DNA from 2 places in the Glycocaulis alkaliphilus genome. Region 1 is predicted to be linked to the other one. Evidence: predicted binding sites of a transcription regulator. Region 1 holds the regulator's gene; the other holds the start of a gene.

Region 1 (4,784 bases):
CACATGGAACATCTCCACCGCCGCCGCGCTGGTGGCTGCTGCTGCGGGCGCCGTGGTTGCCAAGCACGGCAACAAGGCTGCCTCGTCGAAATCCGGCTCTGCCGAAGTGCTCGATTCATCGGGTGTGAACCTGATGGCAACGCCTGAACAGATCGAACGGGCGCTGGACGAGGCCGGTGTCGCCTTCCTGTTCGCCCAGGCCCATCACGGCGCCGTGCGCCACGTGGCCCCTGCCCGCAAGACGCTGGGGGTGCGCACCGTGTTCAACCTGCTGGGTCCGCTATCAAACCCTGCGGGCACACGCCGCCAGCTTCTGGGTGTGTTCGACCAGCGCTGGCTTGTGCCCATGGCCGAGGCCTTGCGCGATCTGGGCGCCGAGCGTGCGTGGATCGTCCACGGCGAAGACGGTCTGGATGAGATCACCACAACCGGCGCCACCCATATCGCCAGCCTGGAGGCCGATGGCAGCGTGCGCGAGTTCACCGTCACGCCTGAAGATGCCGGATTGCCCCGCGCGAGCCTTGATGATCTCAAGGGCGGGGAACCGGCCGAGAATGCCGCCGCGCTGCACCGCCTGCTGGACGGCGAGCGTGGCGCATACCGCGACATTGTCCTGTTCAATGCCAGCGCGGCACTGGTGCTTGCGGGCAAGGCTGATGGCCTGAAAGACGGCGTGGCGCTGGCAGCAGCCGCCATTGATGACGGGCGGGCCGCCGGAACGCTCAATAAGCTTGTACATATTACAAACACCTGAGGAGCGCCCGCGATGAGCGACACGCTGGAGCGTATTGGCATCTACAAGCGCGCGGAGACCGCGCGCCGCAAGGCAGCTCTCAGCTATGCCGACATCTGCGCAAAGGCGCGCGCTGCCTCACCTGTGCGCGGTTTTTTCAGGCAGCTGCAAACCCGGCAAGCCGCCGACGGACTGGCGCTGATTGCGGAGATCAAGAAGGCAAGCCCCTCCAAAGGCCTGATCCGCGCCGACTTTGACCCTCCCGCGCTCGCCCGCGCCTATGAGGACGGGGGCGCAGCCTGCCTCTCCATCCTCACTGACACGGAAAGCTTTGAAGGAGCCGACAGCCATCTTGTCGAGGCGCGCGCCGCCGTCTCCCTGCCCGTATTGCGCAAGGACTTCCTCTATGACCCCTGGCAGGTCGTAGAGGCCCGCGCTCTGGGCGCAGACTGCATTCTGGTCATCATGGCAGCCGTGGACGACACGCTGGCCGCCGATCTGGTGGCCGAGGCTGCACGCTGGGACATGGATGCCCTTATCGAGGTGCATGACCGGGCGGAGCTGGACCGGGCCCTCGCCCTGCCCTCGCCGCTCATTGGTATCAATAACCGCAATCTGCGCACCTTCGATGTGACGCTCGATACGTTCGAGGCGCTCAGCGCGCATGTCCCCGAGGACCGCTTTCTCGTCGCCGAGAGCGGCATTTTCTCCTTCGATGACGCTGAGCGGGTGCGTAAGTCCGGCGCCAAAGCGCTTCTGGTCGGCGAAAGCCTCATGCGCCAGAATGATGTAACGTCAGCGGTGAAAGACCTGATGAAGTTCGCGTGAGACCCCGTATTCCGCTTGACCAGCCGCCGGAACAGGCATAGAACAAAACATGGCCTTTCTGGCTTTGTTCCCGCTGCGCCTGGAGATCAGACCCCTCATGCTGACCCGCAAACAACACGAGCTTCTGCTCTTCATTCACAAGCGCCTCTCTGAAGACGGCGTTTCCCCGTCCTTTGACGAGATGAAGGAAGCGCTTCAGCTGGCTTCAAAGTCCGGTGTTCACCGCCTCGTCAGCGCGCTGGAGGAGCGTGGCTTCATTCGGCGTCTGGCCCACCGGGCCCGGGCGCTCGAAGTGCTCAAGCTCCCGGATGCCTCCGCACCGCGCGCAAGCGCCGCAGATAATGTCGTCAGCGGCAATTTTGCCCGCCGTGAAGTCGAGACGGATTCGGTGGATGTGCCGCTTCTGGGCAAGATCGCGGCTGGTGTGCCCATCGAAGCCATCCAGCACGAAACCGAGCGTTTCGGCGTGCCGTCCCAAATGGTCTCGTCGGGTGAACATTTCGCGCTCGAGGTCGAGGGCGATTCCATGATCGAGGCCGGTATTCTGGATGGCGATTACGTCATTATCCGGCGCGGAGACACGGCCAATAATGGCGAGATTGTCGTTGCGCTGGTGGATAATGAGGAAGCCACGCTCAAGCGCATCCGCCGCAAGGGCGGGTCGATTGCTCTTGAAGCGGCCAACCCGGCCTATGAGACCCGTATTTTCGGGCCCGACCGGGTGCAGGTTCAGGGTCGTCTGGTGGGGCTGATCCGCCGCTATCACTGATCCGGGAGTCCGGGCGGCGGCGGACAGTCAGCTGCCCCGCTCCCGCCCCCAGACACGGGCCGCACTGCCATCATTGGCGCCGCGCAGGCGGATTATGCGGCCATCTCTGACCCAGAACTCGGCACTGCCCAGCTCTGCCCGCGCCGCATCATCGAGAACAGGCACCGCGCAGCGGCGCTTCTGCCAGGCGCTTACCGTGCCGCGCGCGACCACCAGGTCTGCGCGTACGCAGTCTTCCTCCAGCGAGGCGGGATGCTCGCTGACCGCTACGCGCAGCCCCTCGGCCGTGACGACAAGGCAGCCCAGCGGATCGCACGCGTAATCCCCGCGCGGCGCGGCGCTTAGCCCTGTTCCTGCGCGCTGCAGGAGAACGCCTGTCTCGAACCGGCCCCGGCGGCGGTCGCTGACCTGCCAGTCTCCAGGTTCACCGGACTCAGCTGAAAGGCTGCGCGAAACGAGTACGCCCGACGAGGTGATCATCATGTCGGGCGGCGATTGCAGTGCCCACAGGCCAAGCGCCCCGGCAGCAAAAGGGACACCCGCCACTCGCACCAGCCCGCGCCCCAGCGTCGCCAGGGCAAACCCGGTCGCATAAAGGCCAAGCACGATCCCGCCCGGTGCCAGCGCCGGCATGGCCGCGCCGGGCAGCGAGGATGTCCACGTGGCGATGGCAAGAACGATGTCCATGCCCGCCGCGCTCACCAGGAGCGGCAGCCCTTCCAGCCCGAAGGGAGCCAGCAATAGCCCCACGACACCCGCCGGCATGACCCAGAAGCTGAAGACCGGCATGGCCAGAAGGTTTGCGCCAAACCCGTAGGCTGCCATGCGCTGGAAGTGGAAGGCGGCAAAAAGCCCGGTCGCGCTGCCCGCCACCAGGCTGGTAACGGCAAGGCCTGTAAACGCGGCCTGTACCCGCGCAAACCAGCCATAGTCGGCCATATCGCGTGTCATCCGCCATCTCTGCCAGGCTTCATAGACGGCGATCAGCGCGGCGGTGGCGGCGAAGCTCATCTGGAAACCCGGCTCGATCACGCTTTGCGGGCTGAATGCGATGATGATGAGTGCGGCCAGAGCAAGCGACTGAAACGACACCGCTCTTCGCCCTATCAATATCGCCGTGAACATGACCGCAGCCATGACGAAGGCACGCTGGGTGGAGATCGCCCCGCCAGACAGCAGCAGATAGCCAAGGGCGGCGAGCAGTGCGATCAGCGCGGCAGGCTTTCGCGGGTCATGCGCGCGGGCGAAGGGCTCAATCGAGGCGATGAGCCAGCGCGCCGCGAAATAGATACCGCCCGCCAGCAATGCCATATGCATCCCCGATATGGCCAGCAAATGGCCAAGCCCGGATAGCCTGAGCGCCTCCGCATGGGCCTCGGTAACGCCTGAGCGCTCCCCGGTCAGCAGCGCGGCAATGACCGGTCCGGAGTTCGGCCCGGCAGCATCGGAAATGCGCTGCGCCAGCCGCCAGCGCCATCCCAGAAATGCCCGCTCGCTCTCATCGCCGGCAATCTCTTCCGGCTGAGGCTGTGAGATGGAAAAGCCGGCAAGCGCCACCCGCTGATACCAGGCCGCCCGCGCACCGTCATAGCCACCCGCCGCCGCAGGCCCACGCGGATGGGACAGGACAGCATTGATACGTATGCCGTCGCCGGGGGTCAGGGTTTCGGTGTTGATCCGCAAGCGCACCCGGAACGGCGCCACATCGGCGCGCTCCAGCGTCTGTACGCGCAGCAGCACGCGCCCCGACCGGCCTCTGCGTTCGATGCGCTCCACCCAGCCTGTAACCGTGCGGGCTCGGTCACTGACCTCGATCACGGGCGGCGCAAGCGAGAGCGTCCTGCCCTGAACATGGGCATGCCCGGCCAGCGCACAGGCGCTCAGCACGATCGCTGCCATCAGGGACGGCTTGGCGGTGAAAAGCGGGACGGCCAGAACGCAGGCAAAAGCGGCAAGCCAGAAAACCGGGATCAGCACGCTGCCAGGCTCTGCCGGAACCGAAAGATAGACTGCCGCACCCAGCCCCGCGGCCAGCGGCGCCCACAAGATCAGATCGGACGGCCGGACAGCTCTTGATGGCAATACAGGCTGCAAAAGACGGCTCAGTGCCGCGCGCTCGGCGCCCGAAACCGGGCTGCGCCCCCGCTGGATTGATGTCCAGACCGCCTGGATGTAGCGGCGCATGCAGCCACCCTGTGTTGTCACTTCAGCGGTGAGACTATCTCTTTACCGCGCTAACATGCTAATCATCCCGCTCCCTTCGCAGCGCAGCAACATCTCGCACGTGCAAAACAGATCAGACATCATCACGCGTTTCGCGCCTTCACCCACCGGCTTCCTCCATATTGGAGGGGCGCGCACGGCCTTGTTCAACTATCTTTTTGCGCGCCAGGCAGGCGGCCAGTTCAAGCTTCGCATCGAAGATACCGACCGTGAACGCTCCACGACCGAGGC
Region 2 (4,784 bases), 440 kb from region 1:
CGCGACGAGGAGACCGGCGAAGGCCTGTCCGACACCGATATTCGCGACAGTGTGATGACGTTTGTGGCGGCAGGCCATGAAACCACCGGCATAGCCCTGACCTGGGCGCTTTATCTGCTGGCCAACCAGCCGCAAGCGCAGGCGCGCCTGCGCGAAGAGGCAAAGGCCGTGCTCGGCGACGGGCCCGCGACCGCCGAGCATGTGAGCCAGCTTTATTTCACCCGTCAGGTGCTGGAGGAGGCGATGCGCCTTTATCCGCCTGCGCCCATGGTGGCCCGCCGGGCCGTACGGGCGACCGAGATATGTGGTCGCCCGGTGCGCAAGGGCGATGTGGCGCTGCTCGCCTTCTACTGCCTGCACCGGCACACGACGCTCTGGGACAATCCCGACAGCTTTGATCCGGACCGCTGGCTGCGCGACCGCAGGCCCACCGACCGCTATCAATTCCTGGCCTTTGGTGGCGGGCCGCGCGCCTGCATCGGCATGGGCTTTGCGATGATGGAGGCAACCATCATGCTGGCCACGCTGGTACGTGAGCTGGCGTTTTCACCGCCCGCCGATGCCCGCCCTGTTGAGCTGGCCATGCAGGTTACCTTGCGTCCCGCTGGCGGGCTTCATCTGATTGTCAAACCGGCCTGATACGCGTGGCCCAGCTGTCATGAAAATCAGGGCGCGCCGCTTTCGCAGCGCCCGTAATGGCGTTAACCTTGCTGACAGCTGGCAAATCAGGGGGTGGGGTATTGGAACGGCTGACCGAGCTTGAACATGAACCGGCCCGCGCCCTCGCCGCTGAATACATGCATGAGGCCGACATCCTTCTGGGCCGCCTCCCGCGCCGCGTGGCCCGGCATTACCGGCGTGAAGTGGAAGTGCGGGTGATTGAAGCCCTGAATGGCGGCCGCAATGCGAGCGCGGACACGGTGGCCCGCGCGCTCGATCTCGTCGGCCCGCCCGGCCACTACCTGCCGTCTGAAATCGCCGGTCAGGCCGCACGTCATGCCGCGCGCACCCTCAACCCGCGCCGGGTGGTAGAGGCATTGCGCTACGGGGCCATGTCAGGGCCGGGCACCGCCGCTGCCGTCAGCGTGCTGGGCCTGCTTTACGCCGCTGCTGCCTTTGCCATCATCGCGGGCATTGCCCGGCTGATCTCGCCTGATGCTGCCGGCGTCTATCAATTGGCCAATGGCGCCTATGTTCTGGGCGTCGGCGGGAATCACTCCGAAGCGCGCGACGTGCTGGGTATATTGTTCGTGCCGCTCAGCTGGGCCTTTGGCGCAGGCCTCTACACAGCGCTGGCGCAGCTATTGCCGGTCGTGATCCGCGAACGGTCGCGCAGACGATAGCCAGGTCGCGAAAATCTGAGGAAGTAGGGGGCTTCTGTTGCCAGGCGCCCCCCGAACCCCGCCTGCGGCTTGCTAGAGCCGAGGACTTAAGATGCGAAATGATCGCGCCGCTTACGCAGCGAGACGCACTTCTTCAGCAAAGTTGTCGTTGGCAACTTTAACAATGGGCTGATAACGGAGCCCATGCGGGTGAAAGCAACGTCTTTACCCATCCGTCGATCCTGATCGGCCCCATGCTCACCGCCCAACGCAGCGGAAAAGAGATTGGTGGAGCCGCCGGGAATCGCACCCGGGTCCGGTCTGGTTATTACACGCACGTTTATCACCATAGACCGCCGAAGCGGACGAGATTGAATATAAGGCGTCTGGCCGTGTTATGAAAGGGTATGGCACGGCTTTACCCCCTGATATGTCTGCTGACGGGCTTCACGCTTGCGCTTGCTGCCTGCACCCGGCCTGCGCCGGTGGCGGTCGCCAGCGCGGATGACTGCGAGCTGATCGCCGTCAGTTCCAATGGCTGGCATACGAATTTCTACCTGCCTGCAAGCGCGTTTCCCGGTGACGGGCCGTTGCGCGCGGCGTTTCCCGATGCGCGCTGGTTCTCAATCGGCTGGGGCGATGCGGGAGCCTATGTGGATGGCGTAAACCCGCTCAACAGCATCGCCGCCATCGCATGGCCAACGCGCTCTGTCGTGCATGTCGCGGCGCTGGGCCGTGATCCGCGCGAGGCCTATTTGAGCGAATATCGCGATGTCGCGCTGTCCGGTGAGGCGCTCGCCATCATCGTTGAGGGTCTGGAGGCCGAGCTGGTGCTGGATGAGGCGGGCGCTCCGCGCTTAGTCGCTGACGGGCTGGATGCGCGCGGCAGCGCGTTTCTGGCTGGCCGCTCCACCTACCACGCTTTCCAGAGCTGCAATGTATGGACGGCGGCCCGCCTGCGCGAGGCGGGCCTTGATGTCGGCTGGACGGGCGCGCATTTGCTGCCCGCAAGCCTGCTAAACCGGCTGGAGCGGACAGCGCCATCACGCTGCCCGCCCCCCGGGAAGGAAACCCGCTAGCCGGGAATGCCGGTCATCAGGAAGGCATTCAGCTTGTTGCCGTCGGGATCGCGGAAATAGCCGGCGTAGAAATTGTCGCCGCGCGGGCCGGGCTTGCCTTCACACGTGCCGCCATGGGCCAGCGCGATGTCATAGAGCCGGTGGACCTGCTCCTTGTCTTTCGCTTCCAGCGCGACCATCACGCCATTGCCGACACTGGCCGCATTGCCGTCAAACGGCTTGGTGGCGGCGATGCCGGCCGCGCCGCCGGGCTTGCCCCAGGCCACGAAAGCGTCACTCTCCATCATGCGCGGCGTGTCGAGCTCTTTCGCGATGGCATCGTAGAAGGCACACGCTTTTTCCAGGTCGTTCGTGCCGACAGTTACATATCCGATCATTGAAATATTCCCTTTTTGTTCCAGCCCACGCAAACTGCCACCAGCGCGCGGTGCGGGCAAGGGCGATTTGATGTCCGGAGACTTAAATCCTGTTCATAACTGGCTTGTGCCTGCGGTTTGGTGGCCCGCATGGGTAGGCCGAATCACCCCGATGGGGCAGGGTGCCCCCATACCCTCGCGGCTTAGAGAATCGCCCATGGCCCTTGCCGAACATCATCCCGCCCCCACGCCCCCCGGCATCGAGGCGGCGTATCTCGATCTGCTGCGCGATGTGATGGCCAACGGCACGCCGTCAGATGACCGCACAGGGGTAGGCACGCGCACGGTGTTTGGCCGCCAGATACGCTGTGATCTGGCTGACGGGTTTCCGCTTCTGACCACCAAGAAGGTGCATTTCCGCTCCATCGCCATCGAGCTTCTCTGGTTCATCAAGGGGATGACCAATGTGACATGGCTGCAGGAGCGCGGCGTCACCATCTGGGATGAGTGGGCGGACGAAAATGGCGAGCTGGGCCCCGTCTATGGCAAGCAATGGCGGCGCTGGACTGGCCCTGACGGGCGCGAGATTGACCAGCTGGCAGATCTTGTGGCGCAGATAAAGGCCAATCCGGCTTCGCGCCGCCTCGTGCTGTCGGCTTGGAACCCGGCCGATGTGCCCTCCATGGCGCTGCCGCCTTGTCATACGCTGTTCCAGTTCCACGTCGCGAACGGGCGTCTCTCGCTGCAGCTTTACCAGCGCAGCGCGGATTTGTTCCTCGGCGTACCGTTCAATATCGCGAGCTATGCGCTGCTGCTGGCCATGATGGCGCAGGCGACGGGGCTGAAACCCGGCGAGTTCGTCCACACATTCGGGGACGCACACATTTATTCAAACCATGTCGAGCAGGTGGAGCGCCAGCTGGCCCGCGATATGCGGCCGCTGCCCACGCTGAAGCTCAATCCGAACATCACCGACCTCTTCGCCTTCGAGTACGAAGACATTGAGATCATCGGCTATGACCCGCATCCGGGCATATCCGCGCCGGTGGCGGTTTAGGGCGGCGGTGTGAGTGGTATCCCCCTCTCAATCGTCGTCGCCGTCGCGAAGAATGGCGTGATCGGGCGGGACAATGACCTGCCATGGCGCATCCCCTCTGACCTGAAGAACTTCAAGGCCACCACGCTCGGCAAGCCGGTCATCATGGGCCGCAAGACGTGGGACAGCCTGCCGCGCAAGCCTTTGCCCGGCCGCGCCAATTTCGTTGTCTCACGCAGCGTCACGGCACTGGAAGGCGCGCAAGTTTTCTCCGATGCGGACGATGCGGTGGAGGCTGCGCGCAAGGTTGCGGTGAAGGATGGTGCCAGCGAAGTATGCCTGATTGGCGGCGCGGCGCTTTATGCAGCCCTGCTGCCCGCTGTCAGCCGCATCCATCTGACCGAAGTCGATCTCGAGCCGGAGGGTGATGCGCATTTTCCGATGCTTAACCCGCTCGAATGGCGTGAGGTCAGCGCCGAACGTTTCAACCCGGCACCGGGCGATGATGCGGGGTTTGTGGCGCGGGTTCTGGAGCGGGTGTGACGCATCGCGCACTGCGTCCGGTGCCGGTTTGACTTGAACCGGCGGGCCGATCCGTCCACATATCGTCGCAACACCGATCAATTTTCATTCCGTTACGAGGACGTATATGCCCTGGAACGACAATGCAGGCGGCGGCGGGGGGCCTTGGGGCTCTGGCGGCGGCGGACGGCGCGGCAATAACAATAACCAGAATCCGTGGGGGCAAGGCCCCGGCGGCGGACGGCGTGGCTCTGGCAACGGGCAGGGCGGCGGCGAGCCGGATCTGGAACAGTTCATTGCCCAGTTGCAGGCACGTATCCGGCGCATGTTCGGCGGCGGTGGCGGCAAGGGCTCCGGCGGTCCGGGCCTTGGCCTGATCGCGGCGGGCATCTTCTTTGTCTGGCTCGCCTGGCCGGGGTCTGCCTGGTACGTGGTCGGCCCGCAGCAGGCGGGTGTGGTCCTGCGCTTT

What was found. The regulator LexA, encoded in region 1, represses DNA repair genes until DNA is damaged. The targets are predictions, from matches to a motif close to ATGTTCCNCTTGTGTTCC.
Region 2: the regulator LexA is predicted to act here: its motif matches at 2,783-2,800, upstream of X907_RS06605 (VOC family protein).

Annotation. Positions count from the first base shown of each region.
Region 1 is NZ_CP018911.1:1,816,537-1,821,320, forward strand. Features, by position in the region: gene trpD (anthranilate phosphoribosyltransferase) at 1-754, shown strand, start outside; gene trpC (indole-3-glycerol phosphate synthase TrpC) at 767-1,561, shown strand; gene lexA (transcriptional repressor LexA) at 1,659-2,330, shown strand; gene X907_RS08670 (ComEC/Rec2 family competence protein) at 2,358-4,514, opposite strand; gene gltX (glutamate--tRNA ligase) at 4,570-4,784, shown strand, end outside.
Region 2 is NZ_CP018911.1:1,381,279-1,386,062, forward strand. Features, by position in the region: gene X907_RS06585 (cytochrome P450) at 1-639, shown strand, start outside; gene X907_RS06590 (hypothetical protein) at 741-1,343, shown strand; RNA gene ssrA (transfer-messenger RNA) at 1,366-1,729, opposite strand; gene X907_RS06600 (DUF2459 domain-containing protein) at 1,730-2,401, shown strand; gene X907_RS06605 (VOC family protein) at 2,398-2,778, opposite strand; gene X907_RS06610 (thymidylate synthase) at 2,975-3,814, shown strand; gene X907_RS06615 (dihydrofolate reductase) at 3,824-4,336, shown strand; gene hflK (FtsH protease activity modulator HflK) at 4,443-4,784, shown strand, end outside.